3 regions of the Rhodococcus ruitaii genome follow, and region 3 is predicted to be linked to each of the others. Evidence: riboswitches for the same ligand, from Rfam matches in the RefSeq annotation. Region 3 holds a riboswitch; each other region holds the start of a gene.

What was found. Region 3 has a riboswitch for thiamine pyrophosphate ahead of ACZI8W_RS00615 (3-oxoacyl-ACP reductase). Riboswitches for the same ligand answer to the same signal wherever they lie in the genome.
Region 1: linked by a shared signal. The riboswitch ahead of ACZI8W_RS21100 (thiaminase II/PqqC family protein) and the one ahead of ACZI8W_RS00615 (3-oxoacyl-ACP reductase) in region 3 are both predicted to bind thiamine pyrophosphate.
Region 2: linked by a shared signal. The riboswitch ahead of thiO (glycine oxidase ThiO) and the one ahead of ACZI8W_RS00615 (3-oxoacyl-ACP reductase) in region 3 are both predicted to bind thiamine pyrophosphate.

What each region holds. Positions count from the first base shown of each region.
Region 1 is NZ_JBUYWC010000017.1:78,601-81,867, reverse strand. Features, by position in the region: gene ACZI8W_RS21105 (carboxylesterase/lipase family protein) at 1-1,163, opposite strand, end outside; TPP riboswitch at 1,250-1,346, shown strand; partial or broken gene ACZI8W_RS21100 (thiaminase II/PqqC family protein) at 1,339-1,521, shown strand; gene ACZI8W_RS21095 (ABC transporter substrate-binding protein) at 1,545-2,537, shown strand; gene ACZI8W_RS21090 (ABC transporter permease) at 2,648-3,267, shown strand, end outside.
Region 2 is NZ_JBUYWC010000012.1:186,207-189,473, forward strand. Features, by position in the region: gene thiS (sulfur carrier protein ThiS) at 1-75, opposite strand, end outside; gene thiO (glycine oxidase ThiO) at 72-1,136, opposite strand; TPP riboswitch at 1,132-1,246, opposite strand; gene thiE (thiamine phosphate synthase) at 1,273-1,974, shown strand; gene ACZI8W_RS17470 (NUDIX hydrolase) at 1,979-2,845, opposite strand; gene ACZI8W_RS17475 (hypothetical protein) at 3,025-3,267, shown strand, end outside.
Region 3 is NZ_JBUYWC010000001.1:121,038-124,304, forward strand. Features, by position in the region: gene ACZI8W_RS00610 (LLM class flavin-dependent oxidoreductase) at 1-1,198, opposite strand, end outside; gene ACZI8W_RS00615 (3-oxoacyl-ACP reductase) at 1,195-1,971, opposite strand; TPP riboswitch at 2,030-2,121, opposite strand; gene ACZI8W_RS00620 (alcohol dehydrogenase catalytic domain-containing protein) at 2,128-2,325, opposite strand; gene ACZI8W_RS00625 (DUF998 domain-containing protein) at 2,329-2,913, opposite strand; gene ACZI8W_RS00630 (ABC transporter permease) at 2,915-3,267, opposite strand, start outside.

The DNA of each region.
Region 1 (3,267 bases), on a different contig from region 3:
TCCGCCACCCACAGCACCGGCATCCGGAATCCCGCGTCACGCGAGAGGGCCATCGCGCCGCTCGGCTTCGGCAGATCCGGATACGCGGCGGCGATCTCGGCAAGCCGTTCGGGCTCGAGATCGGGACGGTCCTTCGCGAGCGCCTCCAGCATCGCCCGCACCGCCGAATCGTCGACCGGCATCAACGGCGACTTCATGAAACGGAAGATCGACGGCTCGTCCTTGTTCGACCCGATGATGAGAGGCACCCGATGCGACAGGCCCTTCTGGAACGCCGCGACAGGATACTTGGGCACCAGGTCGCGGTCGACGACCGGTGTCATCGCCAACGTTCCGGGGATCTTCGTGGGGATCTCCCCGACCACCGTTTCTGCCGCCTCGACAAGCTGCGCGTAGGGCATCTGTCGCAATTGACCCACCCCGGACGACGGCACATCGAGGATGTCGAGAAAACGTTCCGCCACCATCGCGGCACGCTCGCGGCCGTATACCGATGTCGCCGGCGGCGACTGCGCGATCGCCCGATGGAACAACCCCTCGGCGCGCGGCACCGTCATCAGTGTCGTGATCGACCCCCCGCCCGACGATTCGCCGAACAGGGTCACGTTGCCGGGATCTCCACCGAAGTCCGCGATACAGTCGCGCACCCATTCGAGCGCCGCAATCTGATCTCGCAGACCGAGATTCGACTCGTATGTGTCGCCGGCCGTGGAGAACGACGACAGGTCCAGGAACCCGAACGCCCCCAGACGATAATTGAGCGTGACCACCACGACGTTGCCCGTCTCGCACAGCGCGCGGCCGTCGTAGATCTTCTGGCCCGAATAGCCGATCGCATAGGCGCCGCCGTGGATCCACACCATGACCGGGCGCTGCTTGCCGTCCGGTTCGGGTGCCCAGATGTTGAGCGACAGACAGTCCTCGCCGATTGCCATGCCCGAGGAGATCCCGATCGGACTGTTGGGACTCTGCGGAGCTATCGGCCCGTACCGCAGGCACTCGAGCACGCCCGACCACGGCTGCGGCATCTCCGGTGCACGGAACCTCATGTCGCCGCCGGTGGGGGCGGCGAACGGGATCCCCTTCCACGAATACACCGCGCCGTCGCGGTATCCACGTGCGTCGCCGTACTTGCATCCGACGACGAGTGTCTCGGCGTCCACATGACCTCCCGGTGAGCTACCCACATCCCAACGTACCTACGGGAGACTCCCCCGGCATCGTCCGGGCGAAGATGCTATCGTCGCCACCGACCGACACGGGGTGCTCCGCAAGCGCGGGGCTGAGATCACACCCGTCGAACCTGATCAGGTAATGCTGACGAAGGGATGTTTCGGGATGACTGTGCCTGCGCACGATTCACCGACCGACCGTTTCACCGATGCCCTGTGGGACCGCACGAAGGTTCCCCGCGACTCCATCGACGACCACGAGTTCCTGCGCAGCCTGGGCGACGGCACCCTTCCGCCCGAATCGTTCCGCTTCTACATCGAGCAGGATGCGCTCTACCGGCCCGGCTACGTCTCGTGATCCTCCGGCTCCGGATCGCTGCTCTCGTCGCCACCGCCGTCACCCTCTGCACCGTGAGCGCGTGCACCGGTGACAGTTCCGACGACACGGTCCGGTTCGCACTCGATTGGACTCCCAACACCAACCACACCGGCCTGTATGTGGCGCTGCAGGAAGGGCTGTTCGACGACGCCGGGCTCGACGTCGAGATCCTGCCCTACAACGATGCATCGCCCGACACCCTCGTCGACTCCGGCAACGCGGAGTTCGGCATCTCCACCCACGGATCGGCAACCTTCGCCCGCTCCGCCGGGGCCCACACCGTCGCGGTCCTCGCTCCGCTGCAGCACTGGGCCACCGCCATCGCCGTCGAAGCCGACCGTAGCGACCTCGCCCGGCCCACCGACCTCGACGGCCGCATCTATGCGGGATTCGGCGATCCCGGCTCCTCGGCGACCCTCGCACAGGTGATCCGCAACGACGGAGGACGCGGCGAATTCGAGGAGGTGGTACTCGGCACGTCGGCCTACGAAGCGGTGTACTCGGGCACCGCGGATTTCACCGTCTCCTTCCTTGCGTGGGAGGGGCTCGAAGCCGAGCACCGCGGCCTGCCCATGCGCTACTTCTCCTACGCCGACTACGGTTTCCCCGACGCCTATTCCATTGTCGTGAATGGCAACCAGGATTGGCTCGACGAGAATCCGGACCGAGCCCGCGCGTTCGTGCAGGCACTCCAGCGGGGGTACGAGATCGCCGCCGACGAACCCGATCGGGGCGCCCGCGCGCTGCTCGACGCCAATCCGGGTGCCTTCCCCGATGAGAGTCTCGTCTACGAGAGTCAGCGGATGCTCTCCGCCGAGTACCTGCGCGACGACCAGGGTCGCGTCGGAACCCTCGACACCGAGAAATGGGCGGGCTACGCCCGGTTCCTGTACGAGCAGGGGCTTCTCACCGGCCCCGACGGTGCACCGTTGACCTCCGAACCCGACTGGTCGACCTACCTCACCGACGACTATCAAGCACAGTGACCAGCAAGCGCAGTGACCCCGGCACCCTCGAGTCCGGGGTCACGACAGACAGTGTCGACGCTGCGGTGCGCCGCGCGAGTCGGGCGCTGCCCGCGATCGTCATCACGGTGATGCTCGTCGCGGTGTGGCAGCTCTACGTGATGGTCAGCGGAATCCGTCCGCAGGTGTTGCCGTCTCCCGCACGTGTGCTGCAGCAGGGGTGGGCCCATCGCACCGACATCGCCGAGCACGCGGCAGCGACACTGCAGGTCACGATCATCGGTTTTGCGGTGTCGTTGACCTTGGCGTGGGTGCTGGCGATCGCCGTCGATTTCTCGCCGTGGCTGCGGCGGGCGTTCGTGCCGCTGTTCGTGGCCTCGCAGACGTTGCCCATCATCGCCATCGCGCCCCTGATGATCATCTGGTTCGGCTTCGGGTTGCTACCCAAGATCCTGGTGATCGCCCTGGCCACGTTCTTTCCGATGGCGATCGGGTTGATCGAGGGATTCGCAGCGACCGACCGCGAGGCGGGGGCGCTTCTGCGCAGCATGGGTGCCACCCGCCGACAGGTGTTCCGGTATGTACGCCTCCCATCGGCACTGCCGCGGTTCTTCACGTCGCTGCGCATCGGCATCACGTACGCCGTGGTGGGGGCGGTGTTCGCGGAATACGTCGGTGCCACGTCGGGGCTCGGCATCTACATGGCCACCCAGAAGAACTCGTTCCGCACCGATCTGGTACTCGCCGCGGT
Region 2 (3,267 bases), on a different contig from region 3:
GGCGACGGTCGGCGCCTGCGCGAAATACTTCTCCTCACCGTTGACGGTGAGACCGACCGAAATCCGATTTGTCATCGCACACTCTCTTTCACGAATCGGCGGGGATCTGCGTGTGTCGCTTCGGGGAGCGGGTCGTCGGCGAGTTCGGCGAGTACCGCATCGACGGTGATCGCCGTGAGCAGAACCCCGTTGCGGCCGTGCCCGGTCGCGGCGATCACCCGCTCCGACAACCGGCCGATCAACGGCAGATTGTCGGGGCTCATCGGGCGCAGACCCGCGCTCGCCTCGTGCAGTTCGTACTCGCCGATCGCGGGGAACAGCATTTCGGCGTCGGCGATCAGGTCGCGCACTCCCGCAACCGTGACCTCGGTGTCTCCCGCTTCGTACTGGGTCGCGCCCACGACGAGCCCGTCGGCGCGCGGTACCAGGTACGCGGGGCGTCCGTGCACGCTGCCGCGCACGGTGTGCTGCGGCGGCGGGGTTGCTCCGGGGCGCGTGCGCAGCCTCAGGATCTCCCCTTTGACCGGCCGGACGGGAAGACCCGGCCACAAATTCGCCGAGGCAGACCCGGCCGCCAGGACGACACGGTCGTCGGGCACATCGGCGAGGTTGCCGACGGGATCGTGGACGAACCGCACGCCCGCGGCGACAGCAGCGCGGTGTAGCGCCTCGACGAGCTTTCTGTTGTCGACGGACAGTTCGGTGGGTGCGAGCAGACCGAGCCTGACCCTCGGACCGAGCGACGGTTCGAGATCGCGGATCTCGGCCCGCGTGAGAATCTGCATCTCGTGGCCCTGTTCACTCACCCACGCCGCGATCGTGCGCAAGTCTGCGGCGTCCGCGGCGTCCAGCGCGACGGTGAGCGACGCGCCCGCCGTGAAGACATCGACGCCGGTCTCGTGTGCGAGGGTGCGCGCGAATTCCGGCCAGCGCCGCAGCGACGCCGCGCCGAGACCGAGGACGTGCTCTTCCCCGGGCCACCCCTCCGACAGCGGCGCAAGCATTCCTCCGGCAACCCACGAGGCACCGGAGCCCGGATGAGGATCGCGGACGGTGACCGTCCACCCTGCCCTGGCGGCGCGCCACGCAACAGCCAGACCGATCACTCCACCGCCGATTACGGCTACCGTCGACACGACATCCACCTCGCTCCCTGCGCCGGCATGATCCGGGTCAGGTCATAACGGTCGGGGCCGGCAGGCCCCCTCTCAGCCCCGCGTACCTCGGGACTCCCGTGTTGTCACTTCCGAGGTAGAGGCTACCGTCTTGTCCGTGACGACCTACCGGACCACCTACCGCGGCAACCATCCCGACCCCCGTGGACGCCTCGCGACCGCGCGGTTGTACCTGTGCACCGATGCCCGTCGCGACACCCGCGACCTCGCCCGGTTCATCGAGGAAGCCCTGGTCGGCGGCGTCGACATCGTCCAGTTGCGCGACAAGGATTCCGCCGGTGAGAAGAAGTTTGGCCGTCTCGAGGCCCGTGAGGAACTCGCCGCACTCGAGGTGATCGCTGATGCCTGCGCGCGCCACGGTGCACTGCTGGCGGTCAACGACCGGGCCGACATCGCGCTCGCTGCCGGCGCCGACATCCTGCACCTCGGGCAGGGCGACCTGCCGGTGAAGCAAGCGCGGGCGATCCTCGGCGACGACATCGTCATCGGCCGGTCCACGACCAGTCGCGCACAGGCCGTCCTCGCCGACGGCGAGGACGGCGTGGACTACTTCGCGTCCGGTCCGGTGTGGGACACCCCGACGAAGCCTGGGCGCACCGCAGCGGGACTCGAGGTGATCCGTGAGGTGCACGCATCGCATCCGCAACGACCGTGGTTCGCGATCGGCGGCGTGGATCTCGACCGCCTCCCGCAGGTACTCGACGCGGGCGCGCGGCGCGTCGCGGTGGTGCGGGCGATCACGAAGGCCGACGACCCCCGCGCTGCCGCGGCGGCGCTGAAGGCTGCACTGTCCGCGTAACCTTCTACAGCCAGCCGAGGACCGTCGACGGGGACAACGCGACAGCACCCTGCGGCAGCCGATCACGCAGACCACGGTCGGCCGTCACCACCACCGTCACCGCCGGATCGAGTGCGGTCGTGGTAGCGGGCACCGCAGCCTCCGCGAGCCGCGCGATCTCGTCGTCGCCGCTGCCGTCGGCGGTGTGCACGTGGGTGCGGGCATCGACGACGATCGCGCTGCGTGCCTGACCTTCGAGGACCGCCTCCACCCGCGACACCCACCCGAACGTTCCATCCGGAAGCTCGACGGTACGCGGGAGCGCGGTCGCGATGTCCGCGAGCAGCACACCTGTCGCACCGGGCCGGTCGCGCCACCAGCCGGTCGGTCCGCCGGCCCCGAGGATGTTCGCGGTGTCGAGCAGCATCCGCACCGGACGGGTACGCAGCGCCGACCACGCATCGGCGAATCCCGTGTGCAACGGCATCGATTCGACCTCGGCCTCCGATACCCATCGCAATTCGAGGCTCTCACCGTTCATGGTGGTGTCCAGCGGTGCAGGAGCATCAGCGACGACGGTCGTGTAGGTCCACGAGCCGGGGGTACCGGAGGTGACCCGCTCGGACCGCACCGCGACCGCGGCGTTGTCGATACCGGCTTCCTCGTGGGCTTCGCGGACGGCGGCATCCACGGCGGATTCGTGACTGTCGCGCGCACCCCCGGGCAGCGCCCACGTTCCGCCCTGGTGGCTCCACACCGCGCGGAGCTGGAGCAGTACCGCGGGCGATCCGTCGTTTCCGGGTGCGCGCAGCAGCAATCCCGCGGCACCGTGCAGGCCCCATCGACGTCCTCCGTCGGGTCCTACCGCCCAGCCGTCCCCGTCACCGCGCATTGCGTCCGCCTTCCCGCCCCTCGTGGATGCTCACGAGGGCACAACGCCTCCACCATCATGTGTCGGTTGCCAGAGCTCGCGAACTCCGGCGAGGAACTCCGACAATGTGGACGCCTGCCGATTCTCCCCATTCAACTTATATGCTCGCCACAACCAAGCTTTCCAGGAAGGGGTGCACCGTGAACGTACGAGTGACCCCTCCGATCAATTCCGTCGGCGGCTCGGCACGGCCCGCCGAGGATTCCGACGGTCCGGGCGACCGGGTCGACGGCCTGCGGGAACTGTTCCGCTCGACACCCGCCAAGTTGATCTCGCTGGGGCTGGTTCTCGCGGTACTGCTCGTCGTATCCGGTGTGGCATCCGCCCAGGTCGCAAGCAGCCGGAAGGCGACCCACGACCGCCTCCTCGCCACCACCGAGCCA
Region 3 (3,267 bases):
CGAGGGAATCCGGGTAAGCGGGGCACATCAGGTTGAAGCCGTCGCAGGCACCGGCGACGAACCACTCCTCGATTCGGTCGGCGACCGACTCGGGTGTGCCGATCATGGTGGCGTGACCGCCGCCGGCAGCGAGAAAACCGAGCAGCTCTCGCAGGGTCGGTCGCTGCGTCTCGATGATTCGTTGCACCGTCGCGTATCGCCCCTGTGGGCCGGTGAATTCCGAGATGGGCGGCAGGTCCGAGACGGGAGCGTCGAGGTCGTGGCCGGTGTAGTCCTGGCCGGTGAAGGCCCCGAGTTGGGTAAGAGCGCCCTCGATGTCGAGAAACGCGTCCAGTTCCGACTTCTTCGCCTGGGCCTCGTCGTCGGTGCGTCCGACGTAGGTGACGAGACCGGGCAGGATCGCGATCGACGCGGCATCACGTCCCGCGGAGGCGGCACGGGCACGCAGGTCGGTGGCAAATTCGAGCGCTGCCGGAAGATCCCAGGCGACCGAATACACGGCCTCGGCGTGGCGGGCCGCAAGGTCCCGTCCGGTTTCCGAGGCTCCGGCCTGGAACACGACCGGGCGCCCCTGCGGGCAGCGTGGCACTGTGAGCGGACCGTCTACACGGAAGTGTCTGCCGCGATGCTCGATCCGGTGGATCGCATCGGCATCGAGGAAGCGTCCGGCCGCACGGTCCGCGATCACAGCGTCTTCGTCCCACGAATCCCACAGCGCGACAATCGCGGCGATGAACTCTTCCGCCCTGCCGTACCGTTCGGCGTGAACGGGGAGCGAATCGAATCCATGGTTGCGGGCTTCGGCGTCGAACATCGATGTCACGATGTTGGCCCCGGCGCGTCCACCGCTGATGTGATCGAGCGACGCGAGCATACGGGCTGCGTGGAACGGTGTGTAGAAGCTTGCGGACACCGTGGTGACCAGCCCGATTTTGTCGGTCGCCCGGGCCATTGCAGAGAGCGCCGTGATCGGTTCGAGAAACCATGTTGTACCGGCCGTATACGCGGGGTTCACACTGTGACCGTCGGCGAAGAACACTGCGTCGAGGCATCCCCGTTCGGCGGTGCGCGCGAGTTCCTCGAAGTAGGCGATGTCGCCGATGCGTTCGGCTGCGGAGTCCGGGTGCCGCCACGCAGAGGAATGGTGACCGGCGCCGTACAGAAATGCGTTCAGATGCAGGGTGCGCGCCGCCATCAGTTCATCACCAGCCCGCCGTCGACGACGAGGTTCTGCCCGGTGACCGAGCGCGACCAATCGGACGCGAAGAACAGCACGGCGGCGGCGAAATCCTCCGGGGTCGTGACCTTGCGCAGCGGGGTCGACGCGGCGATCAGGTCGAAGACCTCCGGGGGTGTCGCGGACGATGCATCGGTGGTGCGCAGGAGTCCGCCCGACACCATGTTCACACGGATGCCTTCGGGGCCCAGATCCGCAGCGAAAGTACGGGTGGTCGACAGCAGGGCCGCTTTGGCCGCGGTGTAGTCGTGGTAGGGCACAACCGGGTTCTGGAACAGGTTGGTCCCGATATTGACGATGCTGCCTCCGCCGGTCTCCCGCATTCCCGGCAGAGCGGCCTGGATGGTGTTCACCGCACCACCGACGATGCCTTCGAGCTGGGCTGCGAAGGCGCTGTAGCCGATTCGATCCGCTTTTTCGCGAGCATCTCCGTTGAACGAGAAGTCGGGCAGGGCGTTGTTCACCACGGTGGTCACCGGACGTCCGAAATGTGCGCGCGCTGTGTCGAACATCGCCGCTACTTGCGTGCGGTCGGTGACGTCGGCCTGCACAGCAATCGCGCGTTCGGCGCCGATACTCTCCGCGAGCGCCCGTGCCCCATCGCTGCTGTGCCGGTAGTTCACGACGACGGACGCACCTTCGTCCGCGAAGGCCTGTGCAATGCTGTGGCCGAGCCCGCGGCCGGCACCCGTGATCAGAACGATCCGGTTCTTCAGAGATGTTCTTGTGGACATTGCTGTGACGCCTTCCCTTCGGACCGAAGGGATACGCAGACGGCGTGGGACCGATGGCCCGTCGCCGACTCGGCATCCCTTCGCTCGCATGATCGAGATCAGGTTCTACGGGTGTGTTCTCAGCCGTGTCCGGCACCCCGTGTCGAGTTTCGAAGGTCAGGTTAACAGGTTGCCCACTTCGAAGCCGGTGACGCCCGTGCCGACCTGAGCGATGTGGTCGGCACCCTCGTGACCGAGTACCAGCGGGAAGTCGCCCGGGATGTCGCCGTGCTGAACCGCGAGGTCTGTGTGCCACAGGCCCACCGCAGCAATCGTGACCAGGACCTCATCGGGTCTGATGCCGTCGAGAGACAGCCCTCACGGTGCGAGCGCGAACGCGAACATCACGGCGAGCCAGCACCACCCCACGACGATCACCACGCGCTGGATCAGGCCCGCGCGCGGTGAATCGTTCTCCCATGCCTGACCGAACCACCCGAAACCGACGACGAGCGCCGCCGCGGTGAGTGCGGAATACCATTTCCAGCCCGTGCCGGGAACGGTGAACACCGCGATCAGCGCGGCGGCCGGAAGTGCCGAGAACACCACGGCCCCCGCGTGGTCGTGTACGCGGTGATGCCACGAGTACTGCGCCGGAGTCGTGTTCGGCGTGCCGGGTGGATATCCGCGCATCGGGTCCATCGGGATACCCGACACGATCAGCGCCGTCCCGAACACTGCGACCGCGATCGTCAGCAGCATCGCACCGTCGATCGTAAAGGCAGCCACGGTGACTGCTGCGCCGCACACCACGAAGTTCGAAATCTGGCCCCAGCCGCGCCGTCCCAAGGCAAGCGCACTGACGGGTTGGCGGATGCTGTCGTAGCCCGGCCGGGTCATGCCGTCGACCAGAAACACCACCGCGAACAGGATCAGTGCGAGCGCCCCGAGCGTCGGTATCACCTCAGTCCCACCGGAACAGGGCACCCGCTATCGCTACACCCACCACGATCGACACGCCGAGCGCGATCGGGTGGGCGGCGTCCACCGGTGTGCCCGCCCACGTCGCGGAAATCGCTTCGACGGCGGCACCGAATGGCAACCACTCACCGATCTGCGCGACCGGGCCGGGCAGCGCGTCGCGGCTCCCGAACATTCCCCCGGATGCGCCGAGAGCGAAGAACGCGATGAGCCCGATGGCGACCGCGGAGTTCGGCGTGGGCGACACGGCCGCGACGATCATCCCGACCGCGTACATCGACGCCGCGGCCAGCACCAGCATCCCGAGTGTCGCGAGCGGAGCAGCGGGAAGATTCG